DNA from 2 places in the Dysgonomonas termitidis genome. Region 1 is predicted to be linked to the other one. Evidence: riboswitches for the same ligand, from Rfam matches in the RefSeq annotation. Region 1 holds a riboswitch; the other holds the start of a gene.
The links. A riboswitch is a leader RNA that binds a small molecule or an ion and turns the genes downstream of it on or off. The one in region 1 is predicted to bind thiamine pyrophosphate.
Positions count from the first base shown of each region.

Region 1 (6,313 bases):
GAATGCCAAAGCTTCCAGTAAAGACATGGGTAAACCCTCATAATTAGACGGAAGTATAAACAGATCTGCATATTTCAGGTAGGAGCATGCCAGATGGGCCTCTCCTAAACAGAAAACATTGGAAGGAACATCATGTACCTCCTTTTTATTTCCAATCCACACAAATGCGTATTGCGGCATTCGTTTCGCTATATCAAGGAAAAGGTCGAATTTCTTCTGTTTTGAGATACGGGATATGCACATTACGGTTTTGGAGTATGATAATTGCAGCTTGTCCAGTTCTGTCGTAATCCGGTCCTTTATTTCCACCTGCTCCGGATACAGGTCCGTAACGCCATTGTATATACATTCCACATTCTTATAGATACCTTCCTCGCGCATGCTGTCCACATCGTATTGGCTGACCCCGATTATTTTGTACGCACGGTTTTTGAGAAAACGTTCTACGATAAGGAAACGCTTAAAAGCTTTCCGTATCGAATCGAAACCATGAACCGTATATACTGTTTTTTTTCGGCTAAAAACAATACGTCCCAATACACCCATCTTTGAAGAATGAAGGTGTACGACATCAGGATTATACTTGAATCTATAATAATAAAGTTTGAGGAGCAGACCTATATCTCTTATTGATACCTCTTTGCGGTGATTGTTTAATTTTATTTTTGTAAAATTATTTCCTAAAGCGTTCCATGCTTCGCCATCGCCTCCATATAAAACAAATAGTTCGTGTTCGGAACTCAAAGTTTTAATCAGATTTGCCACAATCGTCTGCGCTCCCCCATATTCTGAAACTGTTATGATCTGGAAAATCTTCATTTAATACTTTACCTACAATTTGAATTTGTAAAGATAATAGGAATAATCTATATATTGAGAAAAATATTGCTTTTATATATTTTCTTTAGCTTATTTTTAGATACTTAATTGACTGGTAATCATTCTTCTCCAATTGATATATCCGAAAATAGATACTACGAAAAAGATGAAAAATAATATTCCCGACATGATATCTTGTTGTACGAATAATAATATGCTTGATACAGCATTCGCAGGTATTACGAGCAACCACTGCTCGGCCCACTTACGGGAGATCATCCACAACGCGACAATATTGAGCGATGTGGTAAGGGCGTCCCCGATAGTAACAAAGGACGGATTGTGGCTAAATTGTATCAGAATAAGATAAATCAACAACGAGATAATTATCACTCCTATGATAATGGGAATAATGAACCGCTTCCCGACATGGGTAATAATCTCCGCTCCCGAATCTTTGTCCCTGTTACGCATAATCCATACTATCCAGCCATAGACAGAAGCCAGAAAGAAATAGATATAAATCCCCATGCTGGCATACAACCCTGTCTTATAGAATATATAAATATAGAATGCAGCCATAACGATACTTACAGCCCACATCCATACATTTGCTTTGTATTCCAAATACAGGAAAACCAACCCTATAATTGCGCCGGTTATACTTACCCAGTTATTTTCTATAAAAGAAAGAATTATATCCATCATAAAGTTACGGGTTATTTCGCCCTTTGGGCAGTTACAAGTTACGAGTTGCAATACACGGTTACTTGTAACTCGTAACTTGTAACTCGTAACTAATATTTCTATCAGAAGCGGTATCTTATTTTCCCCAGCAGGTTCGCGCCTGCCTGTGGATATAAACCACGGTCAACCGATTCGCTTCCATCTTTGAAACGGGCAGTATATACCCATGCATTCGCACTATATTTGATACTTGCCAGATTATTGATAAAGAACTGAAAATCAAATTTACCTATTTTAGGGGCATCCAGCGTATATGAAGCTACCATATCAGTTACAAAATAATCTGATAAACGATTTCCGGCATTCGAGGTGTTGTCATAATACATACGACCAACATACTTATTGATAAAAGACAGCGTAAAATCTTCTTTCTCGAATGGTTTGAATGTAACGCCGAGGCTACCTACCGTATTCGGCGAGAATGAGATATCAGTTGATTTATGGAATTCCGAAACTTGTCCTACCGGATTCCAGTCATTCTGATTATCATACAGATCGTAATAAACCGTATAGTTCTTTATCTTATTACGGCTCAATGTCAGGTTCCCATCCAGGCGCAACCATTCGGTAGGGGTATAAGCCAATGACAGTTCTATACCAGTACGGTAACTGTCAGGTACATTTTCCTGCAACTTATAACCGATATCATTCAGTTTCCCGGTTTGCACCAACTGGTCTTTATAATCCATATAATAGAAATTGGCACTGAACGAAACCATTGAATTAGCATATTTATAACCTAGCTCATAATCATATAATCTTTCGGGAGCAATACTTCGCGAACCTCCGCCTTTCAGTGATTCTTTCAGGTCAGCCCGCAATGGTTCCCTATTAGAAATTCCGAATGATCCGTAAATTTCATTATAGTTGCTGAACCGGAATGAAAGGCCTCCTTTCGGATTTATAAAGTTATAATAATTCTTATTGGTCAAATCCATCAGATCGTCGTCCAATCCTTTCATGCGATAATCTATATAGCGTTCCTGTACCTCCGCAAATAGCGACAGGTTGTCCACCGGGCGGTATTCCATTTTAAGGAAGGCATTCATATCCTGTTTCACGGCCGTATTCCGGTTCCAGTTATACCCTTCCGGAATATTCTCATTATGCTTTACCCACAATAGTTTACCGTAATGCGATCCATCATAGTAGCTGTACATTGCTCCGACCGTAATGCCCAGCTTACCAGCTTTATAATCCAGATTGAAACCGCCTACATAAAAGTCATTTTGCATCAGTTTACGCAATGTAAGATCCGAACTCTCATAGGTCGTCCCTCCTACAATTTGTTTACCTAGTCCGTAATCAGCAAAATCCTCATCTACTTTATAATTCTCGTAATAGCCGTAACCATTATTATAACTCAGATTTACATTCAGTGTCAGCCTGTTTGTAAGATAACGGGTATAAATCAACTGTCCGATATTGGAATAGTAGTTATCCGTCTCGTTATCATAATATTGAGTTCTGCCATTATCATCTTTATATTCTCCGGCAGGATTGTAGCGCCTGTTAATTTTTATCATTTCAGGACTTATGCCTTCCCATGTAATACCCGTATGCTGGATACCATTCATGTATATAAGACGAATCAATTGTTTATCGGAATAGTGTGATAATGCCGCATATATATTCTTGTGGTCTACTTTTCCGTTCCGTATATATCCGTCACTCTTGATATACGAATAGCGGGCATCGAGTGACAGGCCGCTTTTCATGATACCTGTTCCCGCAGCACCTGTCAGCAGTAGAGTATTGTATTGCCCATATGCAGATGACAAGTCGGCATAGGCCTTATTTCCCTTTCCTCCGGCTGTCTGCATCGAGATACTGGCACCAAAAGAGGCTGTACCATTCGTTGATGTGCCCACTCCCCGCTGCACCTGCATGCTTTGCAATGAGTTAGACAAGTCCGGCAGATTAACCCAATATACCTCCTGGCTTTCCGGATTATTTAGCGGCATACCGTTCAATGTCACATTTATACGGCTTGCATCCGTACCTCTGATACGAAGCGCCGTGTTTCCTACGGCTGTTCCGCCTTCGGTATATGAGACTACCGATGGTAAGGATTGTAATATAAAAGGAATGTTCTTTGCAGCATTATCCTTTTTAATTTCCACTTCGCCCAGATCCGAATAGGAGATAGGGGCACCACGGCTTACCCGTGTGGCAGACACTACTACCTCCTCCAGTTTTATGAGCTTAAGGCTATCCGCCTGTTGTTGAGAATAAACTGCTTCTGCTCCACTGATTACAAGAGCAGCAAAAGCTAAAAATACCTTTTTCATTTAAATACAAAATTTCTATAAGCATAAGACAAATCATTCTTGTTTTATACTTTGACGTTAAACAAAAAAGGGGTTTGATAAGATGATTTCCCGGAATTTAAGAATATGCACGTGCGCAATAGCATCTTCTTTCCCTACGCCGGCATTACCCGGATCAGGTTTAATGGGTGTGATCTCAGCCTGTAATTTTAAGGCACCCCTAAGACTTCGAGGCAAAGATAACCAAACCTTTTCAATAAATAAGTGTTTACCTATTATAAAATTTTTCTATAACTGGGATTTCCGATGTTACAAAACGGGATTTTCCTAGTCATATATAATATTAGATAAAATTAATTTACCTTTGTAACATAAAACTTAAAAAACATGAAAAAGAATATTTTTGTCGCGGTTCTCTTTTCTATTGTAGCGTTGGTTTCTTTCTCGTCCTGTGAGACTGATCACTATTACTGGGACAGAGGACGTTTAGATTATGTCGCAGAACTAAGAGTTCCAACCAATAATACTTTTCAGACGAGTTTCAGAATTTACGAAAATGATATTAGACTAAGAGGATATGACAGATATGTGGAGATACATGATCTGAAATTTATTAGTGGCTATTCAGATATATATGTATATACCACGGGATATATAGACTGGATGGATCTTCGTGTAGATGGGACAAATGCCGTTTTACAATATGATATCATATATTTAGGTTATCCCGTCCAGGACGAAACTGAAAAAGCACAATATTTTCTTAATGCAATGACAGAGCAGATACGGCGTTATGGTTATGCAACTATTATAGTCGAAGGAAAAGGGAAAATGAATTCAGATTATGATATTGAGATAGGCGTAGATCTGGATATTTATATCCGTGACTAAACCATTATGTCAGATCATATCTCACTGTCAGCATCTTTTGGCTATCTCTCCGAAATACAGCAAATAGATAGTTCCGGCCTATCATTAAGAAATAAATATATCCGCCTGAAACAGGTGCTGGAAAGAGTCTGCAAAGATATCACGGCAAGTGAATCTTTGCAGTTTCCCTCTTTATTCTCCCGCCTTGTCTTTATCGGGCAAAAATATGAACTGCCAAAATCATTGGAATGGCAGTTGCAAAACATACGCATAAAAGCATCCTGCCTGCAGCGGAACGATAAGAATCTGGTATCTCCCGGACAGTATCAGCAGGCAAGGGAAGGTCTGGAAAATTTCCTTTTATATATCGAGGGTGAGAAACAGGATTTCAACTATGTGGAAGATACTGTTTTCGATTATGAACCTGTGTCTCAGGATTTATCAAATAAGATACGAGTACAGATATTGGAAATCGATGCCGAAGACGAACTTCTTATTTGCAGGTCCGAAACACTTATCGGTCAGAGCTTAAAAGTGAAATATAACGTCTCTCCCGTTAATAATATATTCAATGAAACTATTGAACGCCTTTGGATTGGCGCGCAACTCAACCTCATTGACGTAAAAGTAGACGATGCGGGGTTCTACATCCCTAAAATGTTTGTACTGGAACCCGATTATCTGATAGATGCTTCAGCAATGGCTGAATGTTTTCAACCCTATGGCAGTTCATATCTGCACTATTTTCGCCGTAAATTCGAACCCAATGTAAATACTCATTACATATTATTGGGGAATCTTGCCAATTTCTTTTTGGATGAACTTATTTATGCAGGGGATGCCGATAATCTGGTATTCGAAGAGGTGTTTATGAAGTCGTTCCGCTCCATGCCATTCGAATATGCGGCATGCAAAGAGATTCGTGATAACGCTGCTTTCAAAGAGTTTATGGTCAAAGCCCGGAGCCAGTTCGAAAACATAAAGCGAGTGGTGTTGAACGATATGCCTGCAAACGGATTCGATGTGGCATCCTGCACGCTTGAGCCATCCTTCTTTTGTGAGAAGTACGGGTTTCAGGGACGGCTCGATTTACTTCAACTATCAAACGACAAAACAGGGACAGACCGTATAATCGAACTGAAATCAGGCAAACCTCCCTATCCTCGCGAAGACGTTACCAAAATAGCGCCCAATCATGAGACGCAGACAGCCGTTTACCGTCTTATGATACAAAGCGTATTCGAAAAAGATGCACGCCATATATATCCTACCATCCTTTATTCTTCGGCCGAAAACGCGGGAGAGAACATTCGGTTTGCCGCTATCTATCAGCAATTAGAAAAGGAGATTATTAATATGCGGAATCTCATTGTAGCGACCGAACATGATTTATATATCGGTGATACGCAATCCGTAGAGAAGACTTTCGGCAGTCTTTCCAATCCGGATAATTACGGACGTGTGCCCCAGTTTTTTATAGACAAGTTGGCTGGGTTGGAGAAAGTAATAGATAAGGCCGCTCCATTAGAACGGGCATATTTCTATCGGTACATCAGTTTCATTACCCGAGAATTATACCTTCAGAAGACAGGTGATGAGGGTTATAA
Region 1 is NZ_BAAHYD010000002.1:1,584,772-1,591,084, forward strand. It holds gene ACYQ3L_RS10535 (glycosyltransferase) at 1-819, opposite strand, end outside; gene pnuC (nicotinamide riboside transporter PnuC) at 916-1,527, opposite strand; gene ACYQ3L_RS10545 (TonB-dependent receptor) at 1,629-3,857, opposite strand; TPP riboswitch at 3,972-4,068, opposite strand; gene ACYQ3L_RS10550 (hypothetical protein) at 4,224-4,727, shown strand; gene ACYQ3L_RS10555 (AAA domain-containing protein) at 4,734-6,313, shown strand, end outside.

Region 2 (6,313 bases), on a different contig from region 1:
AGCAACACGGACACCCTGTTCCCAAAGGAAAGGTCTTTAATGACTTTTGGCAGCTCCTCCTGACTCCTGATCTTTTTCCCCAATAAGATTTCAGCTTCAGGAATATTCGGGGTAATAACCCTGACAAAAGGTATGAGTTCGCTTTTCAATGTTTCAATAGCCTCGTCCTGTAAAAGTTTATCGCCCGATGTGGCAACCATTACAGGGTCGAGAACAATATTCTTTATACTGTACCGCGACAATGTATCCTTTACAGCGAGTATGAGCTCCGAAGAGTGGAGCATTCCTATCTTTATCGCGTCCGCCCCGATATCATCCAATACCGATTTAATCTGTCCCGATACAAACGGGACGGGGATAGGATGCACATCCGTTACACCTATTGTATTTTCATCTACTACAGCCACAATCACCGTTGCCCCGTAGCAACCGCAAGCCGAAAATGTTTTCAGGTCGGCCTGTATCCCTGCTCCCCCGCTGGGATCACTTCCCGCAATGGTAAGCGCAATTTTATAGTGTTTCATAATGAGTTCCTCCAACCTCCCCTAAGGGGAGACTTAATCAGTGTATTTAATTCTGTATTTTTATATTTACTTACCCCCTCCTCCGGGGGACAGGGGACTTACACAGGCCATTTCTCCAATCGCCATGCACTGTCCCAGAATATCCATTCCATTCTGGAGCACATTACATACGCATCGGTCATCGCCTGCTGTTGTTCCGAGGTACATCTATCCGCGAGTTCGTCACAAATGGAAATAGCAGTTTTTACCGACTGTTCGAATTCTTCCCCGCCATATGTATTTATCCATTTCTGATATGGATTCCCGCCCATAGTCTGGTGTTCGAGGATATAATCCCCCACTTCTTTGTAAATCCAAAAGCAAGGTAATACAGCCGCGGCAATTACTTCCACAGGAGCATTTGCCAGTTGCCTCAAAAGGAATGAAGTATATAGCAAACAACCCGGAGAAGGCACCGGTTTGGATGTGGAAGATATTTTACTGACGAAGCTTTCGTGCAGCGCTTTTTCTACAGCTATACTATCTCCGGCAAAATGAATAAATGCTTCGATATGTTCGGGACGACTAAGCTTTGAGGCCAACCCGGTCAATACTTTTCCATATTCGGCCAAATATAGCGCATCCTGTTGGATATAGAACATGAATTTTTCATTATCCAGTGTGCCATCTATCAATCCCCGAATAAAGGGTTGCTCTAATATTTTTTCGTATATGGGTTTAGCTTTATCCCATGCCTGTTTACTCCATTTCATAACTTTGTATTTTTTGATCTGTTTACGATTTCTTTTAGCTGACGGGCTGATTGCCGCGGATCAGGAGCCGACATAATAGCCGACACTACCGATATTCCATTCGCGCCTGCCTGTATTATATCCTGCGCATTCGTCTGGTTGATGCCTCCTATTCCCACACCGGGATGTCCGGATATGCGGGTTATTTCACGTATTCCTTCCAGACCCAAAGCTGTCGCGGTATCGGTTTTGGTTAGCGTACTGAAAACAGGAGAAATCCCGATATAATCTACGTCCAGATTATTGGCTTCGATTGCATCTTCGACACTTTCCACTGACAGGCCGATAATCTTATCTTTGCCCAGCAGTTTACGGGCAACGGTATATGGCATGTCCTTCTGTCCTATGTGCAAACCTTCAGCATCGCAGGCCAAAGCAATATCCAGCCGGTCATTTATAATAAGAGGTACATTGCAAGGTTTCAATATTGACTTCAATCTCATCGCCATATTATAAAAATCCTGTGTAGAAGCATCCTTTTCCCTCAGTTGCACCATCGTCACCCCACCTTTGACAGCTTCCTCAACAACCGTCTCCAACGGTCGACCAAGTGAAAGCGAACGGTCGGTAACCAGATACAGGCTCAAATCGAATGACAACATAATTACGATTGCTTTATATTATTCCTTATGGCAGCCTCATCAAGATTGTAAAGCTCATCCAAAAAATTGACCTGCAAACTTCCGTTTCCGGAAGACTTACAGGCGGCAATTTCTCCGGCAACACCCATAACAGCCATACCATGTGTGGCGGCTTCCAGCATATCGCCATTGATTGCGGCAAAGGCCGCGACAACCGCCGTAGCCGTACAACCCATCCCCGTAACACGGGCCATCATCGGATTACCATTTTCTACGGTGCGGGTATTCTCTCCATCGGTAATATAATCTGTCTGTCCACTGACAACGACTACCGCACCTGTTTGCCGGGCCAGAGCCTTAGCCGAATCGAGCGCAGAATCCGAAGAATCGGTACTGTCAACACCTTTAGTCTGTACATTGGCATTCCATAAAGCCATTATTTCGGAGGCGTTTCCCCGTATAACTGAAGGTTTACACTCTTCAATTATCTGTTTACATACTTTTGTCCTGTATGAGGTTGCTCCTGCTCCTACCGGGTCGAAAACGATGGGAGTATTCTTTTTTAACGCTGTCTTACCTGCTGTTAGCATGGCCTTCACCCATTCAGGCTCAAGAGTTCCGATATTTATTACTAAAGCAGATGCTATACTTGCCATTTCGGCAACTTCTTCGAGCGAATGCGCCATAACAGGAGACGCACCTATTGCCAGCAGGCCGTTAGCTGTATTGTTCATCACCACATAATTTGTGATGTTATGAATCAAAGGGGATTTACTTCTGACAGTATTTAAATCCCTCACTAATTTTTGAATATCAATCATATCCGGAAATATTAAAATAAAAAGCCGCTTCGAATAGTACGAAACGGCTTATAGATATATATTTGTTATTAACTGCTAATCTAAAATACGACCGTTTTCCTACGATGCCCATTACAGCATATCAGGTTCAAGGGTTTAATCTCAGCTCTTTTAAAAAAAGAACACCCCTAACAGTGACATGCAAACTTAACGAAAATTATTGGAGAAACAAGTCGTATTTTCAAAGAAGTTTATCTATATAATAAGCTATTAGCCTTTAGCTGTTAGCTTATAGTTCTTTGAAGTATTGATTAAAGCAGTTACGAGTTACTTCGCCCTGCGGGCAGTTACGAGTTACAAGTTAGTTCACTGTTTACTGTTCCCTGAAACAAGTGTTACCTTTGTTACCTTTTGCGCCTTAGCGTCTCTGCGTGAAATACTGTTTACTGCTAACTGTTTACTGTTAACTGATATATCTGTTACGTTTTGTTTTTCTTTTTATTTACAGGCTATATAAAGATTAGCAAAGCTGCTAATGGTATCAGCATAACGGACTTTCCCAGATAGAACGATACACCCTTTGCTTTTCTAGGAGAGTTGTCACCTAAAGAAAGTTCTCCGGTAAAACTGTAATTATTCCAACCGGAATTGGAATTATGATTGAAAGTCCAGAAGTCATCCTGAGTAGAATCAGGAAAATAGAACAGTTCCTGGCAGTATCCGCTCAATTTCCTTCTCTTTATTTTTATTTTATCAACAGTGCCTATACAATTAACCTCACAGTGGTAAACTATATCTTCTTCCTGTCCAAATTCGTTCACCGCCCTGAATTTATAATAAGTATAGCAATCTTTCATGTAGTATTTGCCATTGCTGGCTTTTGCAAATTCGAAACGCCCTACTTTCCTCAGTATCCGGACCATCTTTCCCAGATATCTTTTTGCAGGTTGCGAGGCCAGGATAGAATCGACCGATTCTATCTCCATCGACTTAATAGTCATATCGCTTTTATTGATCCGCACCTCTCCATTCGCCCAGCCTTCTTTCCCGGCCAGAGGTTCTATATTCAGTATGATGAGAGAACTGTCGGATGTATATGTACGTGTTGTTTCATTGTTAATACTTTTACCGAACGAGAGCAGGTGCGAAGCATGATACTCGGCCCCGTAAAGTTCTGACGTAGGAGTTACGGATTTTTGCAGCCGCCTGATATCTACGATATTGTATGTATAAGGTATCCGCTCCTTTTTTAAGGACTTCTTCAATATTTTTTCATCCAGAATGGTTGTGTATTTGAGGTATATCTCGTTTTGGAGGGTGTCGGTAGTTTTTGTTTGCAGGAAATGTAACAAGTATCCGATGGAGTGGTCTGTGACCAGATTCCTTTTGGTATTGAGCATCACTTCCTCCAGCAACATATCGGCATCATACGGGTTGATAACAACCGGATTGAGGGAGACCGGATTGAGTTCCATCATAACAGTCGGCTGTTGGCGCAGAGCAGACTTCAATACTGATCTGGATTTGTAGCCGATGGATTGAAAGTAGATGACATCCTCGCTGGTTGCGGGTATAGAGAATTGTCCGCCGGCATTGGTATATGCATATTCTTTCGATGAGGTTCCGTATTGGACAATAACGTCCGGAACAGGCTTCTTTGTATCCTTATCCACAACAATGCCTTTGATGGGTGCTTGCGCAAAGGTATGTATGCATAGAAACAAGAGGGGAAGAATGATGGCTCTTTTCATCTGTTCGCTATTTAGGTTGTTATCAGATAAACGTTATTAAGCGATATTTATTGAGGTATTCTGTGACAAAAATCAAATTTATATCTTTCGGAATCAAAATCAACAACTATATGCTCTTTTTTATACCTTTGCTCAGAATATTTAAAATTGACGATACATGGCATTCAATATTGCGGATATACTACCTATCATTATCATAGTGCTCACAGTGCTTACCAGTATCAAGGGGTTTAATGACATGGCCTTCTTCGACAGATATAAATTCCAGGTGGGAGCTATATTGGGAAAATCGAAGCAGTGGGACCGGTTATTGACTTCAGCAACATTGCATGGCGATTATATGCATCTCATTTTTAACATGATGACTTTATATTTCTTCTCCGGTGTAATCATACAATCTCTGGGTATCTGGCAATATCTGACAATTTACTTCTTATCCATCATAGGAGGAGGCCTGTTGTCTTTGTGGGTTCACCGTAAGGAATATTATTACAGCGCCATCGGGGCTTCGGGTGGAGCCGTAGGTGTCCTATTCGCCGCTATCGCTTTGTTTCCGGATATGACGCTCGGTGTGATGTTCATCCTCCCCATGAAAGGATGGCTTTTCGGCATACTCTATCTCGGATATTCCATATACGCGATGCAGACACGACAAGGGAATATCGGACATGACGCACATCTCGGAGGTGCGGCTGTAGGGCTTATCCTCGCTGTGGTTTTTGCACCGGTAATACTCCAGATCCATACATTATATATCGGAATAATGATACTGCCGTTGATTATTTTGGCATATCTTGTTTTAAAAAAGAAATAAATTGTATATTTGCTACGTTTTTTAACACAAACAGAATGACAACTCAAACTGTCTTAGTCTGTAAAAACTATTTCGTTCATTGAACATAGCACTTATTACTTTGTTATAAGTTATACATATATTTGTAAGTAAAAAGCAACAATAATGAACAGCGAGAAAGACCTTATACAGTACGACGAAGATGATGCGGTAAAGTTTATACAGAACTATCTTCCCCAGGAAATGAAAGGAAAATATACGAACGATGAGATAAATTATATCATCGATATAGTGTATGACTTCTATGATGAAAAAGGATTTATGAATGATGAAACCGATGAAGAATCGGTAGTAGACATCGATGAAGATGAAATTGTCGCCTACGTCCTGAAATATACAAAGAAGGATAAAGTGAATAATTTCGCGGAAGATGAAATAGCCTTTATCATACAGGGAGAACTTGCTTATTGCGATTCTATCGGAATATTTGAATAGAGAAAATATCACAAACAAAAAGTATACAAATAATTATTAAAATTTTATCAATTATGAAACAGTTTTCAATTCTTGCAGCAATATTTATGAGTTGCGCAGTTATATTTTCTAGTTGTGGAGCTAGTGATACAGTAAAAGGCGGTGGTATCGGAGCAGGTGCAGGCGGAGCTCTTGGTGCTGGCATCGGAGCCATTATCGGTGGCGGCAAAGGTGCTGCATGGGGAGCAGGTATCGGAGCTGTAGTCGGAGGTACTGCAGGTGCTGTTATCGGGAACAAAATGGAAAAACAAAAGAAAGAATTGGAACAAATCAATGGAGCCCAGGTTGAGTCTATCAATGACGGGCAGGCTATCAAAGTTACTTTCGAATCAGGAATCTTGTTCGCTACTAACTCTAGCACACTGAATTCCGCTTCTCAAAGTGCATTGACAAGTTTTGCAACATCCTTGAAAAACAACCCTGATACAGATGTTCAGATATACGGTCACACCGATAACACCGGTAGTGATGCCATAAACAATCCATTGTCTGAAAAACGTGCACAATCGGTTTACAATTTCCTTCAATCTAAAGGAGTT
Region 2 is NZ_BAAHYD010000003.1:303,146-309,458, reverse strand. It holds gene thiD (bifunctional hydroxymethylpyrimidine kinase/phosphomethylpyrimidine kinase) at 1-524, opposite strand, end outside; gene tenA (thiaminase II) at 623-1,276, opposite strand; gene thiE (thiamine phosphate synthase) at 1,273-1,917, opposite strand; gene thiM (hydroxyethylthiazole kinase) at 1,920-2,717, opposite strand; TPP riboswitch at 2,797-2,896, opposite strand; gene ACYQ3L_RS22495 (peptidase associated/transthyretin-like domain-containing protein) at 3,206-4,447, opposite strand; gene ACYQ3L_RS22490 (rhomboid family intramembrane serine protease) at 4,605-5,261, shown strand; gene ACYQ3L_RS22485 (hypothetical protein) at 5,406-5,735, shown strand; gene ACYQ3L_RS22480 (YiaD family glycine zipper/OmpA-like lipoprotein) at 5,789-6,313, shown strand, end outside.
Region 2: another riboswitch for thiamine pyrophosphate. It lies ahead of thiM (hydroxyethylthiazole kinase); the one in region 1 lies ahead of ACYQ3L_RS10545 (TonB-dependent receptor).